4 regions of the Streptomyces sp. NPDC127595 genome follow, and region 3 is predicted to be linked to each of the others. Evidence: riboswitches for the same ligand, from Rfam matches in the RefSeq annotation. Region 3 holds a riboswitch; each other region holds the start of a gene.
What was found. A riboswitch is a leader RNA that binds a small molecule or an ion and turns the genes downstream of it on or off. The one in region 3 is predicted to bind cyclic di-AMP.
Positions count from the first base shown of each region.

Region 1 (4,204 bases), on a different contig from region 3:
TGAGGATCGTCTGGGTGGAGCGGTAGTTCTGCTCCAGGAGGATCGTCACCGCGTTCGGGTAGTCCTCCTCGAACTGGAGGATGTTGCGGATGGTGGCGCCGCGGAAGGCGTAGATCGACTGGTCGGCGTCGCCCACGACGCACAGCTCGGCGGGCGGCAGGTCGTGCTCGCTGGGCGGGACGTCCACGGGGTGCTCGGAGGTGCCGACGAGTTCGCGCACCAGGGCGTACTGCGCGTGGTTGGTGTCCTGGTACTCGTCGACGAGGACGTGCCGGAAGCGGCGGTGGTAGTGCTCGGCGACGTCGGGGAAGGCGCGGAGCAGGTTGACCGTCGTCATGATCAGGTCGTCGAAGTCGAGCGCATTGGCCTCGCGCAGCCGCGACTGGTACATCGCGTAGGCCTGGGCGAGGGTCTTCTCGAAGCCGTCGGTGGCCTGGGCGGCGAAGTCCTCCTCGTCGATCAGCTCGTTCTTCAGGTTGGAGATCTTGGCGCTGAAGGACTTCGGCGGGAAGCGCTTGGGGTCGAGGTCCAGGTCACGGCAGACCAGGGCCATGAGCCGCTTGCTGTCGGCGGCGTCGTAGATCGAGAACGACGAGGTGAAGCCGAGCCGCTTGCTCTCGCGGCGCAGGATCCGGACGCACGCGCTGTGGAAGGTCATCACCCACATGGCGTTGGCGCGCGGGCCGACGAGGTGCTCGACGCGCTCCTTCATCTCGCCCGCGGCCTTGTTGGTGAAGGTGATCGCGAGGATCTGCCCGGGGTGGACATTGCGCTCGCCCAGCAGATACGCGATCCGGTGCGTGAGCACGCGGGTCTTGCCGGAACCCGCGCCGGCCACGATGAGCAGGGGCGAGCCGGAGTGCACCACGGCCGCCCGCTGGTTCTCGTTCAGCCCGTCCAGGAGCGCGGCCGCGTCCACGACGGGGCGCGGGGCGCCGTCGCGGTAGTACGCGTCCCGGCTCGGCGGCACGTCGAAGCGGCCGCCGAACAAGTCGTCCGGAAGCTGCTCGGCCGCCCCGTCCTCGGGCGGGGGCGGGGGCTCTTCCTCATGCGCCCCCGAGGGCTTGAGGTCCGCCAGGAAGCTGTCATCAAAGAGGCTGCTCATCGCTCTCCGAGTCTAGGCGGCCCCACTGACACCCCGCCGCCACCCCGAAAACTCGACCGGAACTCGTGACGGCGTTCAGCCGGAACTCGTGACGGTGCCCAGCCGGAACTCGAGACGGCGCTCAGCACCGGAGGGGCTTCCCGGACCCGACGACCCTACGGAACCACACCGACACAGCCTGCGACCAGCGCGACAAAGGACTGGCACCTGTCCGCCGTACAAGATCCCGCTGCACGAGTTCGCCGCGACGCCCGACCGGGAACAGCCCCCCACCGCGACCGCCCGAAAGAGACCGAGGAAACCACCCCTCCGCACAACTCACCCGATACCCATCCGAATTGACGACGGGCGACGAACCTCATGACTAAGGTCACGAAAACGTATCGGGCATTTCGAACATCAACCTTCACAGAAGCCGCACGAGTTGGCTAGCGTGCTGACCAGGCCGCCCGACCCCCACCGGCGAACGTCGCCGGGCCGCGGTGGCCTCCGCCGAATTCGGTGCGCCCTCGTGGCAGCCGGAACCGGGGACCCACCGAACTTGGGGTGAATCGGTCCAACTGCCTTGTCGGGCATGGACCGTAGGGCAACCCTTCCGAACCACCCGCCCGAACCCGACAGCTAACCCGGTAGGCGGATGATGGAAGGAGTCGCCTCCCTTGGCGTCGCAACGCAAATGGTTCTCGGGATCGCGCGTGGCGGGTACGGCCCCCGCTCTAGCCACGGCGGCCCTCACTTCGGTGGCCCTGCTCTCCCAGACGGCGAACGCCGCGCCCTCTGAAGAGCCCAAGCCGAGCCTCGAAGAGGTCGAGAAGAAGGTCGACGCCCTCTACCGGCAGGCTGAGTCGGCCACCGACAAGTACAACGCGGCCAAGGAGAAGACCACCAAGCAGCGCAAGAAGGTCGACACCCTCCTCGACGACGTCGCCCAGCGCGCGGAGAAGCTCAACACCGCGCGTGAGGAGCTGGGTTCGTACGCCGCGGCGCAGTACCGCACCGGGGCCGCGGCACCCGACACCGCCTCGCTCCTGCTGGCCGACAATCCGCAGGACTACTTCGACCAGACCCAGCTGATGAGCCGTCTGACCACCCGCCAGAAGGCGGCTGTCGATGACTACGTCACTGAGCAGGCCGCTGCCACCGAGAAGCGCACGGAGGCGTCCCAGAGCCTGGAGACGCTGACCACGTCGCAGAACGCCCTTCAGGCGTCCAAGACCGACGTGCAGCAGAAGCTCGCCAAGGCGCGCGAGTTGCTCTCGCAGCTCACCGTCGAGGAGAAGGCGCGGCTCGCCGCGATCGAGGAGGAGCAGCGCAAGGCGGCCGAGCGCAAGGCGGCGGAGCTGGCGCAGCAGCAGGCAGCCGCCGACGCCGCGGCGCAGGCGGCCCAGGAGTCGTCGTCGAGCGCGACGACCGGCATCTCCGGGTCGGCCACCACCACCACCACCGACGCCGCGTACGCGACGAAGGCGGCCAAGGCCCTCACGTTCGCCCGCGCCCAGGTCGGCAAGCCGTACGTCTGGGGCGCCACGGGCCCCGGCTCGTACGACTGCTCGGGCCTCACCCAGGCCGCCTGGAAGGCCGCCGGAGTCACCCTCCCGCGCGTCACCTACGACCAGGTGACCGCCGGCACGACCGTCTCCCTCGCCGACGCCCAGCCCGGTGACCTGGTCTTCTTCTACGGCGACGTCAGCCACGTGGGCCTCTACATAGGCAACGGCATGATGATCCACGCCCCGAAACCGGGCGCGTACGTCCGCGAGGAGTCGATCTTCTACGACGGCGAGTCGGCCATCCACAGCGTGGTGCGGCCCGCGTAACGCATCGCCCGCACGACATCTTCCGCGGGGCACGCACGCGTGGAGCACGTTTTCGTGCTCCACGCGTGCGTGCCCTGCGTTTTCATCCCCCCACGCGCGTGCCCCGCGGGCAACCCGCCCGAAGATCCTTAGCATCGGGCCCATGCCAGCCCTCTCCCAGCTCCGCGCCTGGTGGGCCGAGCGGCCGCCCGCCGCCGGTGCCGCCGTCCTGGCGACCGGCATCATCTCGGTCGGCTTGCAGCTGACCGGCTACGAGACGCTGTCCCGTGCCGCACTGGCCCTGGCGTCCGTCGCATGGCTCGCGCTCGCCGCGGACTTCGCCGTACGGCTGGTACGGGACCGGCCGCGCTGGGCGACGGAGGCGAGCACGCTCCCCGGGCTCACCGCCGTCGCGGCGACGACGGTCCTCGGCACGCGGGTGTCCGCGCTGGGCTGGCAGGAGGTCGCCGAGGCGCTGCTGGCGCTGTCGGCCGTGCTGTGGCCGGTGCTGCTCTTCTCCGTCGTACGGCACTGGAGTCGTCGTATGCCGGGCGGGGTGTTCCTCGTGTGCGTGGCCACACAGGGGCTCTCGGTGCTGGGCGCCACGCTCGCCGCTGCCGTGGGCGCGGACTGGCTCGCGCATGCCGCGCTGGTGCTGTTCTGGCTCGGGATCGTGCTCTACGGGGTGGCGTTCACGCACTTCGACATCAGGGAGGTGGTGACGGGCGCCGGGGACCACTGGATCGCGGGCGGTGCGCTGGCCCTCTCGGCGCTGGCGGGGGCCACGCTCGTCGCGGCCCACAACGTCGACGCGTATCTGTGGAACGACGACGACAACGGCGTCCTGCGCGCCGTCACCACCGCCCTGCTCGTCCTGGCCCTCGCCTGGTACTGCGTCCTGGCCGGCGCGGAACTGGCCCGGCCGCGCCTGCGCTACGACGTGCGGCGCTGGGCGACCGTGTTCCCGCTGGGGATGACGGCGGTGGCGGCCCTGGCGGTCTCGAGCGCCCTCGATGTCTCGTGGCTCGACGGGCTGGGAGAGGTGCTGCTGTGGATCGCGGTGGCCGCCTGGCTGACGGTGGCGGCAGGAGCCGTCAGGTCCACGACACCGCGCCGAGCCGGAGGCCTCAGGTCCACGCCACCGCAGTGAACCGGAGCAGCCTTCAGGTCCACAGCACCGCGACGAACCGGAGCAATCTTCAGGCCCACAGCACCGCGACGAACCGGAGCAGCCTTCAGGTCCACAGCACCGCGACGAACCGGAGCAGCCTTCAGGTCCACAGCACCGCGACGAACCGGAGCA
Region 1 is NZ_JBHXWK010000010.1:150,831-155,034, forward strand. Features, by position in the region: gene pcrA (DNA helicase PcrA) at 1-1,105, opposite strand, end outside; cyclic di-AMP (ydaO/yuaA leader) riboswitch at 1,586-1,757, shown strand; gene ACFVKT_RS29150 (NlpC/P60 family protein) at 1,765-2,922, shown strand; gene ACFVKT_RS29155 (tellurite resistance/C4-dicarboxylate transporter family protein) at 3,065-4,051, shown strand.
Region 1: linked by a shared signal. The riboswitch ahead of ACFVKT_RS29150 (NlpC/P60 family protein) and the one ahead of ACFVKT_RS01800 (peptidoglycan DD-metalloendopeptidase family protein) in region 3 are both predicted to bind cyclic di-AMP.

Region 2 (4,204 bases), on a different contig from region 3:
CCGAGCCGTACGCGCTCGGCTCGATGCAGGCGCGCCGGATCGCCCGCAAGTACGCCGCCCGCCACCTCGGCAAGCCCGCCGCCCGTTCCGTCGCCGAGTACGAGGCGTACGCGACCTCGCTGGCGTTCCTGCGGCACCGGGCACGCGACGGCCGCGCGGGCGCCGACTTCGTCGCACGGGAGCGGGAGTTGCTCCACGAGCTGTGGCGCCGCCGCGAGGCCGCCCGCCCGGCCCTGGCGTACGCGGCCCGGGCGGCGGCTCAGCTTCCGGTGGTCCCGCCACCGCCCTGGCCCACGTACGGGTCCGCGCACAGCGAGCCCTACTGGCAGCCCTACGGGACCGCGACGCCGTACCCCGCGTACAACCCGTACCGCTCGTAGGACGTACGGCAGGGGTTACGCCGACGCCTCCGTCAGCCTGCCCAGTTCCGTGTCCGTGAGGACGAGGTCCGCCACTCCCAGCAGCGCCGGAAGCTGTTCCACGTTCCGTGCGGAGGCGATCGGCGCCGCGACCGTCGGCTGGGCGGCGAGCCAGGCCAGGGCGACGGTGGCGACCGGCACGTCGTGGGCCTGGGCAGCCTCGTCGAGGGCGGCAAGGACGCGCAGGCCCCGCTCGGTCTCCAGGTGCTTGGCCGCGCCCGCCGCACGCGGCGAGTCGACCTTCGTACCCGGGCGGTACTTGCCGGTGAGGAAGCCGGACGCGAGGCCGAAGTACGGGACGGCCGCCAGGCCCGAGCGGGAGGCGATGTCGCGCAGCGGGCCCTCGTAGGTGTCGCGCGAGACCAGGTTGTACTCGGGCTGGAGGGCGACGTAGCGGGCGAGGCCCTCTCGGTCGGAGAAGTCCAGGGACTCCTGGAGCCGCTCGGGTGAGATGTTGGAGGCCGCGATGTTGAGCACCTTGCCGGCCTTCACCAGCTCGTCGAGCGCGCCGATGATCTCCTCGACCGGCACCTCGGGCTTGTCGAAGTGCGTGAAGTAGAGGTCGATGTAGTCGGTGTCCAGACGGCGCAGAGAAGCATCCGCCGCAGCCTTGATGTTGTCGCCGGACAGCCCCTGGTACTCGGGGTGCTGGCTGACCTTGGTGGCGATCACGATGTCGGAGCGGTTGCCGCGCGCCTTGACCCACTTGCCGATGATGGTCTCGGACTCACCGCCCTTGTGCCCCTCGATCCACGCCGAGTACGAGTCGGCGGTGTCGAGGAAGTTGCCGCCTGCGGCCGCGTACGCGTCGAGCACGGCGAAGGACTCGGCCTCGTCGGCGGTCCAGCCCCACACGTTGCCGCCGAGGGCCAGCGGGAAGACCTCGAGGCCGGACGAACCGAGCTTGCGAAGAGTAGTCGTCATGTCAGGATCCAACGTCCCGAGCGAATGACTGTATTCCACATGTATCAGACCGGCAGCCCTGACGTCGGGGGGATGATGTCAGGGCTGCCGGGGATCAGGGGATTACGGAACTACGCACCCGTGAGGAAACGTGCAGGTCAGGGGTTGAGCCCCTTGCTCTGCAGCCACGCCATCGGGTCGATCCCGGTCGCCGCGCCGTCCGGGTGGACCTCCAGGTGCAGATGCGCCCCGGTGACATTGCCCGTCGCGCCCACGCGCCCGATGACATCACCGGTGGCGACCTTCTGCCCCACGCTGACGCTGATCGACGACTGGTGGCAGAACCACAGCTCGGTGCCGTCGTCGAGGGTGAGGATCGTGCGGTAGCCGTACGACCCGGCCCAGCCGGCCTCCGTGACGGTGCCGCTGTGGACCGCCTTGATCAGGGTGCCCGTGGGAGCGGCGAAGTCGAGGCCGGTGTGGTAGCCGGAGGACCACAGTGCGCCGGCCTGACCGAAGGTCGAGGTGATCGTGTACGAGGAGGTCGGCAGCGTGTAGCTCTTGGCGAGCTCGGCGAGGCGCTCGGCCTCCGCCTTGGCCGCGGCCTCCTCCTCCGCCTTCTTCTTCGCGGCGGCTTCCTTGGCCTCGGCCGCCTTCTGCTCCTCGGCGGCGGCGTCGGAGGCCTTCTTCACGGCGGCGGCCTGGGCGGCCTGCTGGGCCGCGGTGTCGGCCTGGTCCTTCTGGACCTCGGCCTGCTGCATGATGCGCGAACGCAGGACCTCGCCCGCGTCGGTCGCGCCCTGCTCGGTGTCGGCGATCGTCAGACCGGCACTGGTGAGCGGGGTGGTGGAGCCCTTGGCCTCGTCGGCGGAGCTGTCGTCCGTGAGGATCGAGCCGACGGACGGCAGGTCGGGCACGGAGATCGACACCGGCGGCTTGCCGGGCGCCGCGGTGGCCATGCCACCGGCGCCGACGGCGGCTATGACACCGACGCCCAGAACGGTGGAGCTGCGAGCGAGTCCGCCGCCTCCGCGCTGCTTGGAGACGCGGTGCCGGCCGCGGATGGGACGGAGGGATTCCTCGGTGGGATTCCACTCCTCCCGGGGGCCCTCGTCGTCCATGCCGTAACCGAAGGTGTGCGTTTGGCTCGGCGGGTACGAGGGTGCCTGGGCAGGCGGGTTCGACGCCACGTGGGCGTGCTCCTTTCCTTCCTTCTCGCCTACCGGGTTAGCTGACGGGTTCGGAGCAGGAAGGTCTCCTACGCGCGTCAACCGCTGGTGTTCCCACCGCGGTAGACGCTCGATTCACCCCAAGTTGGTGGTTCCCCGGTTCCCTTGCGGGATTCGGCGCGTGCGCACGGAGCCGACTCTTGTGACGGCTGGGACTACCGCGCTGCGTTATCGAACGTTAATAGACGCGGGCACCGGATTCCAAGCCGTTCTGACTGATCATTAACGCTTCTGGCCAGGACTTTCAGGTCATCACCGCCGTAAAACGGGCGAGTTGACCACCACTTGTCGGTCACAGGTTTTCTGACGATGCGTCAGATGTTATGCGGAGGGACGCCATTCGATCACCCCTGGTAACAACGTGAACGAGGGCGTTCACGGACGTCGTACGGCAAGCAGCGCCATGTCGTCCGTGGTGCCGCCGCCGGAGTGCCGGCGGACCTCCTCGGCGAGGGTGGTCAGCAGTGCCTCGGGCCCGGGGAAGGTCCGTCCGGCGAGGCTCACCGCGGGATCGTAGAAGCGCCCGCGTTCGTCGCGGGCCTCGGACAGCCCGTCCGTGTGGAGGAGCAGCATGGCCCCGCGCGGGAACTCCGTCTCCTGCGCGCGGTCGGGCCACATGCCCAACTCGCCCATTCCCAGGGGCAGTGCGGGATCCTCGGCGTCGAGCGAGACGAGCGTGCCGTCCGCGTGCAGGAGCAGCGGCGGGGGATGGCCACGGTTGACGATCCGTACGACCTCCTCGCCGTGCGGGATCTCCGCCAGTACCGCCGTGGTGAACCCCTCGAAGGCGTCGAGGCTCTCGCGCCGGGTGCCCTCGCGCGCCAGAGCCCGCTCCAGGCGCCCCGCGACCGCCTCCAGCGTCGTCTCCTGCTCGGCCGCCTCCCGGAACGCCCCGATCACGACGGCGACGGCGGCCACCGCGCCCATGCCCTTGCCGCGTACGTCGCCCACGACCAGGCGTACGCCGTACGGGGAGTCCTGCACCGCGTACAGGTCACCGCCGATGAACGCGTCCTCCTGCGCCGCCTCGTACCGCGCCGCGACGTCGAGCCCGTCGATCCGCTCCTCGGGCTGCGGCAGTACGGCGCGCTGGGCGGCCTCGGCGATCTCACGGACGGAGGCGAGCCGGGCGTTGCCGCGCCGGACGACGACGTTGATGAGGGCGGCCAGGACGGCGGCCGTCGCCACCGTGACCACTTCGGTGACCGCCTCGGCCTGCAGCGCCACTCCGAGCTTCATCTGAACCGCGACGGCCCCCACGGCGGCCATGGCCCCGGTCAGTACGGTGCCGCGCAGCGAGTAGAGGGGCGCCGCCACCAGCGCGGCGGCGGTGAAGAGGGGGGCGCCGGTGAAGTCCCTCGGCGTGAAGTACTCATAGAGAATCCCGGCGACGATGAGCAGGGCGGGAAGCACCCGGACGAACCTCTGGGTGTACGAGGTCCTCGGCCCGTCCGTTCCCGCCGCCCCGGGCAGCGCTACGTCCCCCACCCCCAGCCCGGGATCGGGCACGGGGTCCCCCGGCAACCGCCCACCGGACCGGTCGTACGACGGGTCGTACGACGCACGCGGGTCGTCCGGGTCGTCCGGATCCCCCGCCCGCTGCTCACCTGCTTGCTGCCCCACCCGTCCAGATTTCCCGGAGCGGGGCCGGAG
Region 2 is NZ_JBHXWK010000003.1:681,158-685,361, reverse strand. Features, by position in the region: gene ACFVKT_RS14155 (PrsW family intramembrane metalloprotease) at 1-380, shown strand, start outside; gene ACFVKT_RS14150 (aldo/keto reductase) at 396-1,343, opposite strand; gene ACFVKT_RS14145 (M23 family metallopeptidase) at 1,481-2,512, opposite strand; cyclic di-AMP (ydaO/yuaA leader) riboswitch at 2,524-2,681, opposite strand; gene ACFVKT_RS14140 (PP2C family protein-serine/threonine phosphatase) at 2,927-4,060, opposite strand.
Region 2: linked by a shared signal. The riboswitch ahead of ACFVKT_RS14145 (M23 family metallopeptidase) and the one ahead of ACFVKT_RS01800 (peptidoglycan DD-metalloendopeptidase family protein) in region 3 are both predicted to bind cyclic di-AMP.

Region 3 (4,204 bases):
CGGTCCCCGAGCGTGACGCCGTGGTGCGCGCCGCCGACATGGAGCCGACCGCGGCGGGCGGCTGGACCTACTGGCAGGCCGGCGGCTCGGGCCGCGGGATGCAGGCCCTGCGCGTGCACGTGCCGTACGGCTCGCAGGGCGACATCGTGCGCGTCCACGCCGGTGAGGAGTGGCTGCACGTCCTGAGGGGGCGACTGCGGCTGCGTCTCGGTGACAGCGCCCATGTGCTCGCCCCGGGGGACAGCGCGCACTTCGACTCGCTCACCCCGCACCGCATCGCCGCCGCCGACCGGGACGGCGCCGAGCTGCTCTTCGTACACACCCTGCTGCAGAGCCCCACCGCCGCGCTGTGCCTAGGTCCGGCGACGGAGCACCCGACCTTGGGAGAGACACCATGACCGAGCCCACGGAATCCGGCCCGCGCCGCTCCATGGACGACAAGCTCCCCCGCGCCCTGTGGGTGCGGCTGATCATCTACGTCGCCGTCGGCCACCTCTTCGCGGCCTTCGTCTACCTGCTGTTCACACTGGGCGCGCAGAACCAGTAGGCATACGTCGGGACGGCCGGGACCGGGTGACCTGTGCCGGCCGAGGTGGCGTGTGTCAGTCGAGGAGCCGCTCGCGCAGCCGGCTCCGCAGCTCCGGGGTGATCCCCAGTCCCTGCTCCAGGTAGGCGTCGACGCTGCCCCAGGTTTCCTCGATCGTCTCGAAGGCCGCGGTCAGGTACTCGGCGCGTGCGTCGAACAGCGGGCTGAGCAGCTCCATGACCTCCGGGGAGTACGCCGACGCGGAGGAGCTGCTGCGGTGGACCTTGTAGCGACGGTGCTTGGCGTTCGACTCCAGGTAGTCGGCGACGATCGCCTCGCGCTCGACGCCGACGGCGAGGAGTGCCACGGCTATGGAGATTCCGGCGCGGTCCTTGCCCGCGGCGCAGTGCATCAGCGCGGGCACGCTGTCCTCGGCGAGCGAGTGCAGCACCTGGGAGTGCTCGGCGGTGCGCTCCTTGATGATGGCGCGGTAGGAGTTGATCATCCGGTTCGCCGCCTTGCCGTCCGCGAGGAGCGCGCGCAACTGCTCAAGATCGCCGTCGCGGACCATCTTCCAGAACTCAGAGCCGTCGGCCGGGTCGGTCAGCGGCAGATTCACGTTCCGCACGCCCGGCAGCTCGACGTCCGGACCCTCTAGCTTCTGGTCCGACGCGTTACGGAAGTCGAAGATCGTGTGCAGGCCGAGGGAGGCGAGGAAAGCGGCGTCGTCCGCTGTGGCGTGCGCGAGATGTCCGCTGCGGAACAGCACCCCGTACTTCACCCGGTGGCCGTCCACGGTGGGCAGGCCGCCCACATCCCGGAAGTTGCGCACAGCCGTCAGCTCAGGTTCGGTCGACGGGACCTGCTGTGTCACGGGGGCTCCTCCCAGTCAGCCGTCGGCGCTGCTCGGCTTCGCCCGCCGACGGACGTTGCGCACTCGACGATACGACATGGATTCCTGGGGCAATGAGTTGTCCACAGGCGTTGTCTTCGCAGGTGCGGGGCCGTTACCTCCGGGCCGCAGAGCGCGCGAAGGTGTCTGGATTTACCCATCCGTCCGTATCTGCGGAGGGCTGATGGCAGTGGCGGGGGCGGACGGTGATGTGGCAGTTATCCGACTGCGTCGCATCTGGCTGTTCTGTCCGAATTAGCTGATTCATTACAACTAGCTCTGGAATGAAGCATCCTGGGCACACGTGCGTGAGCAGCGTCATATTCGTGACGATGTGTTGCGACGCCTCTTTGTCAACCCGCTGGAATTTCCTGGTGATTTGACAGGCGGGAAAGGCCTTTCGTCGACAGAGGGTTACGGTAATTCCGGCGTGGATCAAGGGCGGCGCATCCACAGAAAACCCACATGCTTGTCGACGCGGTCTCATCTCGCTTACGTTCGCCCTCAATCCGGACGGACGCCCAATCCTGCCGCCGCCCGGAATCCGCACACTCACCCGTATGTGGCAGGAGCGGGGGACCCACAGGTAAGACGCCTGTTCCGGTCTCCGGAACGGCTAGGGGTATAGCCGCGCAGCAGCGCGGCCGGGCATCTCCAGCCCGCACCCGACAGCTCACCTCGCAGGCGCCGGAGAGGAATTCGTCATGCCCGCGAAGGGTAAGCACCGCCGTCCCAAGTCCCAGCGTTTCACGCGCTCGATCGCCGTGGCCGGAACGGGTGGCGCCGCGCTCGCGCTGCCGCTCATGGGAGCCACTGGGGCCCATGCCGCCACCGCCTCGGCTTCCACGGCTTCTTCCGCTTCGGAAAAGGCTGTCACGGCTTCGGCCTCGGCTTCGGGAAAGGCCGCCACGGCCTCAGCTTCGGAAAAGGCCGCCACTTCCGCTCCTGCCGCGGCCCAGAAGTCCGCGACGAAGACCTACGCGGTAAGGGCCGGTGACTCCCTCTCGAAGATCGCCGACGACCAGAGCGTCAGCGGCGGCTGGAAGAAGCTGTACTCGGACAACCGCAAGGCCGTCGGTGAGGACCCCGCTCTGATCCACCCGGGCCTGAAGCTGACGATCGGCAAGAAGGCCGCCGCGTCGAGCGGCACGACCAAGTCGTCCGGCGAGGCGTCCAAGTCCTCCAAGTCGGCGAAGTCCTCGAAGGCGTCCGAGTCGTCCGCCAAGACGGCGGCCGAGCCCACGGCCAAGGCCGACGACACCGCGGCCTCCAGCAGCAGTTCCGGCTACACGCTGCCGGTCGAGGGCGCGACGATCGGCACCGGCTACAAGGTCGCCGGCAGCATGTGGTCCAGCGGCTACCACACGGGCGTGGACTTCGTGGTCCCGACCGGCACCACCATCAAGTCCGTCGCCGCGGGCACCGTCGTCTCGGCGGGCTGGGGCGGCGCGTACGGCAACCAGGTCGTCATCCAGCACGCCGACGGCCAGTACTCGCAGTACGCCCACCTCTCCTCCCTCTCCGTCTCGGCCGGCCAGACCGTGACCGAGGGGCAGCAGATCGGCCTCTCCGGGGCGACCGGCAACGTCACCGGACCGCACCTGCACTTCGAGATCCGCACCACGCCGGACTACGGCTCGGACGTCGACCCGGTCGCGTACCTGCGCGCGCACGGTGTCACCGTCGGCTGACGCCGTTCGCTCGGAACTGAGCTCGGAACCGAAGGCCGGACCCCACGATCCCCGGGGCCCGGCCTTCTGCGTTTCGCGCTCAGGACGTCGTGTTCACGTGCACCCGCGTCCGGGTGTGGCGGCTGTTCAACTACCCCTGGTGGGCCCTTATTCCGAGCTTGACCCAGGCTTTATGAGTGGCTTATGTCACCACCCGTCAACCCTAAAATACGGTCGCGTAGGTCACACTCAAAGGTGAATCATGGGTCGATGTGGCAGACGATTCGAAGAGTGGCAACAGATCAGTGATCGGGTCGTACGTAGCGGTGGGGGACAGCTTCACCGAGGGCGTCGGCGACCCCGGGCCTGACGGGGCCTTTGTCGGTTGGGCGGACCGCTTCGCGGTACTGCTCGCGGACCGGCGTCCCGAGGGCGACTTCACCTACACCAATCTCGCCGTACGCGGCAAACTGCTCGACCAGATCGTCGAGCACCAGCTCTCGCGGGCGAAGGAGCTCGCGCCGGACCTGGTCTCCTTCTGCGCGGGCGGCAACGACATCATCCGGCCCGGCGTCGACCCCGACGAAGTCGCGGAGCGCTTCGAGCGCGCGGTCGCCGACCTCACCTCTGTCGTCGGCACCGTCCTGGTGACGACCGGCTTCGACACCCGTGGCGTGCCCGTGCTCAAGCACATGCGCGGCAAGATCGCCACGTACAACGGACACCTCCGGGCCATCGCCGACCGGTACGGCTGCCCCGTCCTGGACCTGTGGTCCCTGAAGACGATTCAGGACCGCCGCGCCTGGGACGGCGACCGCCTCCACCTGTCACCCGAGGGCCATACCCGCGTCGCGCTCCGGGCCGGTCAGCTCCTCGGCCTCGAAGTGCCGGCCGACCCGGACCAGCCGTGGCCGCCGCTCCCGCCGCGCGGCACGCTCGAGGTCCGGCGCGACAACATCCACTGGGCGCGTGAATACCTGGTCCCGTGGATCGGGCGGCGGTTGCGCGGTGAATCCTCCGGGGATCATGTGGCGGCCAAGGGGACGCTCTCGCCGGACGACATCAGGACATGGATCGACGCGGTGGCCTGAGCCGGGCAGTGGCGCCGGACGGGAC
Region 3 is NZ_JBHXWK010000001.1:408,426-412,629, forward strand. Features, by position in the region: gene ACFVKT_RS01785 (helix-turn-helix domain-containing protein) at 1-398, shown strand, start outside; gene ACFVKT_RS01790 (DUF6126 family protein) at 431-547, shown strand; gene ACFVKT_RS01795 (tyrosine-protein phosphatase) at 603-1,400, opposite strand; cyclic di-AMP (ydaO/yuaA leader) riboswitch at 1,943-2,118, shown strand; gene ACFVKT_RS01800 (peptidoglycan DD-metalloendopeptidase family protein) at 2,123-3,109, shown strand; gene ACFVKT_RS01805 (SGNH/GDSL hydrolase family protein) at 3,394-4,179, shown strand.

Region 4 (4,204 bases), on a different contig from region 3:
GGGCGAAGCCGCCCTCGTCGCCGAGGCCGGTGGACAGGCCCTTGGTCTTCAGCACCTTCTTGAGGGTGTGGTAGACCTCGGCGCCCCAGCGCAGCGCCTCGGAGAAGGACTCCGCGCCGATCGGGGCGATCATGAACTCCTGGATGTCGACGTTCGAGTCGGCGTGCGACCCGCCGTTCAGGATGTTCATCATCGGAACGGGCAGCAGGTGCGCGTTCGGGCCGCCCAGGTAGCGGAAGAGGGGCAGGTCGCTGGCCTCGGAGGCGGCGTGGGCGACGGCGAGGGAGACGCCGAGGATGGCGTTGGCGCCGAGCGAACCCTTGTTGTCGGTGGCGTCCAGGTCGAACATCGCCTGGTCGATCAGGCGCTGCTCGGTGGCGTCGTAACCGACGAGCTCCGGGCCGATCTGCTCGATGACGGCGAGGACGGCCTTCTCGACACCCTTGCCGCCGTAGCGGTTGGGGTCACCGTCGCGCAGCTCGATGGCTTCGAAGGCACCCGTGGAGGCGCCGGACGGGACGGCGGCACGACCGGTGCTGCCGTCATCGAGGCCGACCTCGACCTCGACGGTGGGGTTGCCTCGCGAGTCGAGGATTTCCCGGGCTACGACGACGTCGATGGACGGCACGAGCATCTCCTTCAGGAATGTGACGCGGCTACGCGGGACTGTGGCAGCCCCGCGGGATGAGCCTAACCGGCTCCGGGGGATCGGCCAGCCGGTCTACCCCCTCTTGTGCAGAACTGAGGGCAAATATTGTTCCCGAACGGAACAAAAAGGTGATGAAAGAGGGGTGGCGACGACGACGGATGGGCCGGCGCGGGAAATGAAAAACCCCGCCCCGGTGCGTACGGGGGAACACGCACCGGAGCGGGGGGCCCGTGGGGGACGGGGGTGACCCACACGAGGCCTTCAGTATGGAGACCACGTATAGGAGCGGGCTGTGGTTCAACTGCGAAGCGGCTGTCAGTGGCCGGCCGACCGCCGTCGGCCGTCGATCCGGGCCGTCAGCTCAGGTGGAACTGCTGCCGGCCGAGGTGGAGCCGCCGTCAGCTCAGGTGGAGCTGCTGACCCGGGTAGATGAAGTCCGCGTCGTCGATGATGTCCTTGTTCAGCTCGAACAGCTTCTGCCAGCCACCCTTGACGTTCTTCGCCTCGGCGATCGCGCTGAGGGTGTCGTCCTTCTTCACCTTGTACTCGCCGTCGCCCTTCTTGACCGTCTTACCGGTCGGGGTCTCGACGGTCTCCTTCTTGGCGGTCTCCCGCTCCGAGGAACGCGAGGCGCGCTGCTCGTCGGTCTTCGCGCTCGGCGTGCTCGGCTTGCTCTGTGTGCTCGGCTGCGACGGGGTGGTGCTGCCGGAGTCGTTCGCGGCGTTCGACAGGCCCGTGCCACAGGTCGGCCAGGCACCCTTGCCCTGCGCGGCGAGAACCTTCTCGGCGACGGATATCTGCTGGGACTTGGAGGCCTGGTCGGCGGTGGAGGCGTACGAGCTGCCGCCGTACGCGGACCAGGTGGAGGCGGAGAACTGCAGGCCGCCGTAGTAGCCGTTGCCCGTGTTGATGGACCAGTTGCCACCGGACTCGCACTGGGCGACGGCGTCCCACTCGGAGGTGGTGGCGGCGGAGGCGGTACCGGCGGCCATCAGCGGGGCGGCGACGGCGACGCCGGTCACTCCGGCGAGGGCGACGATACGGGTGGCCTTGGACGGGCGACGGTGCTTGCCCTTGCACGAACGCAGCATGAAGTAGATCCCCTCACCGACGCCTACGAGGTGAGCTGTCGGGTTCGGGCGGGTGAGTGCCCGGTCGCGCACCTTGCGGTGCACGTCTTCACCCCAAGCCGCTCCCGGTCAACTACCGGGCGCAGCGCTTACCTTGGGTCCCCCGCTCCTGCCTACGGCGCTTGACGCGACGACTGTTCCCGTACGGCCGCTGGCAGGATTCGGCGTTGCGACCGTCGGGGCTCACTGTGGCGAGCGGTCACGACCGTAGGCAGGCGATCGGCGGAATATCAAAGACGATCAAGGGGTCTGAGATCCATCTCTCATTCTCGCCAAACTGGACATTCCATGGCGAACCATGACGTGAACTCCCGCTGCATTTCGCCCTATTCAGCACCAACTGCAAGGCTCTGACCGGGCAGGATGAGGTTCGCGTCGGCGCCGACCGTCTCCTTGTTCTCGGCATAGAGCTCGGTCCATCCGCCGTCGAGGCCAAGGGCGTCGGCGATGAGCGAGAGACTGTCGCCGGCACGGACGACGTACGCGCCGTCCACGACGGAGCGAGCCGCGTCGGAGTCACGCGAGGCGTGCCGCCCGGAAGTGGCGTCGTCCGTACGGCCGTCGGTCGCACCCTCGGTGGCGGTGTCACCGCGGTGACGCCCTGCACTGGTCGCCTCATCCTCGGGCGCACTCGAAGACTCGTCAGTCTGGGCGGACTTATCCGATTCATCACTGTTCGCGGCAGTTGAGCCGGTGCTCGCGTCCGCACTCGCTGCCGCGTCCGGGGTGGCGGACTTCGTGGAGTCTGTGGCGTCTGCGGCGGTCTCGGTCGCGTCCGCGGAGGGCGAAGCGGCCGGAGAGGGGGTGGACGATTCGGACGGGTCGGCGGAAGCGGACGCGTCGGGCGACAAGTCGTCCGCCACGCCCGTGTCGACCTCCACCGAGGCGGAGTCCTTGCTGAGCCCGGAGAGGGGTCCGCAGGTGGGCCAGGCGACGAGCCCCCGGCCGTCCAGGATCTTCTCGGCGACGGCTATCTGCTGCGAGCGGCTGGCCTGGTCGGCACTCGGGGCGTATTCGAGGCCGCCGTAGTTCTCCCAGTCCCACTCGGTCACATGCAGCCCGCCGTAGTAGCCGTCGCCGGCGTTCTGGCTCCAGGAGGCACCCGTCTCGCACTCCGCGACGCGGTCCCAAGTGGTGGTGTCGGCCGCGCTCGCGCTCGTGGCACCGAGCAACGGGATCGCGATGGCCGATCCGGTCACTCCTGCCGCGACGATGAGAGCCGGGGCCTGACGGGGTCGACGATGGCGGCCGTTCCCGGAGAGCATGCGGAAGCCCTTTCATGTGACAGCAGGTGACTACAGCGACATACGGCGACGTCAGACGACGCCTGCGACGCATGATCCGCGCTGTTCGTCGAACGTATCCGCACCCGAACGCTTGTCACAAGTCGATGCAGCGTAGATCACGTGAAGATCACAATGTTGATGGACCGTCAGCTTTTCGCGATCGGTCAAGTCCCTTGAGACCGCGATGGATCGTCAGCTTTTCGCGATCCGTCAAATCCCCTGCGACCGCCCGGCGGACAACCGGAGCGGAGCCGTGAACTCCACCGGAAGTGTGCGCAATCCCCGCATAATGAGCCCGCCACGCCAGCGCAAATCGGCGGAATCCCCTGCGAGTTGGAGGTCGGGGAGGCGGGTGCTCCGGCCTCCCCGGCGCGGGGAGGCCGGGTACGTCAAAGCCGGTGAAATGTGCCGGGCCACGGAGTGTCACGAATGAGCCGGCCGCAGACCCGGCACCGGGTTTGGGCTACCGCCGCGTCCCCGTGTCCTCAGCGACCGCACTACGGACTTCGACGAGCCGGCGGGCCCGGAACCGACCGGTGACTGTGAGCCGTGGCAGGGTCGGCCGCTTGTACGCGTCGACTCCGACGGTGTCGGAGTCCAAATCGGACTCGCCCTTGCGGTACTCGGCCAGCGTTCTGAGCTGGTCGGCTGAACCGGTGTAGCCGATGCCGCGCATCTGCCCGTCCACCGTCCAGATGGACACCGCGCGCGTGTCCATCTACCAGGACAGACACCGGTCGTCGAACGGCTGCGCCGCCTCGGGCCGGAAGACGACCGGCGAGCCGGTGGCCCTCCGGTCCCGCTTCGATGCCGGGCTGCCCAGCCGCCCGGCTTTGGGACTCGCCGCGAGCGCGCTATAGGCGTCGACGACCTTCTTCACCACCCGCACCGCGGGCTGCGCAGACAGCCCGAACGCCGCCTTGATGTCCGCGTAGAGCAGCTTCTGCAACCCGTTGCGGTCTCTCACACCCGTCTCGAAAGCGATCCGGGAGACGTGGTCGGCTGCCCGGTTGCAGGCACGCAGGGTCGCCTCCAGTGCTGCCGCCTGCTCCGGCGACGGCAACAGCTTCACCTGCACCACCAGCTTCACAACACCCGAACCTAGACAGCGTCCCGCACACACGGGCGAACTTCGCACA
Region 4 is NZ_JBHXWK010000006.1:18,277-22,480, forward strand. Features, by position in the region: gene eno (phosphopyruvate hydratase) at 1-634, opposite strand, end outside; gene ACFVKT_RS19930 (transglycosylase family protein) at 1,048-1,740, opposite strand; cyclic di-AMP (ydaO/yuaA leader) riboswitch at 1,746-1,910, opposite strand; gene ACFVKT_RS19935 (transglycosylase family protein) at 2,106-2,978, opposite strand; gene ACFVKT_RS19940 (hypothetical protein) at 3,529-3,768, opposite strand; gene ACFVKT_RS19945 (hypothetical protein) at 3,784-4,155, opposite strand.
Region 4: linked by a shared signal. The riboswitch ahead of ACFVKT_RS19930 (transglycosylase family protein) and the one ahead of ACFVKT_RS01800 (peptidoglycan DD-metalloendopeptidase family protein) in region 3 are both predicted to bind cyclic di-AMP.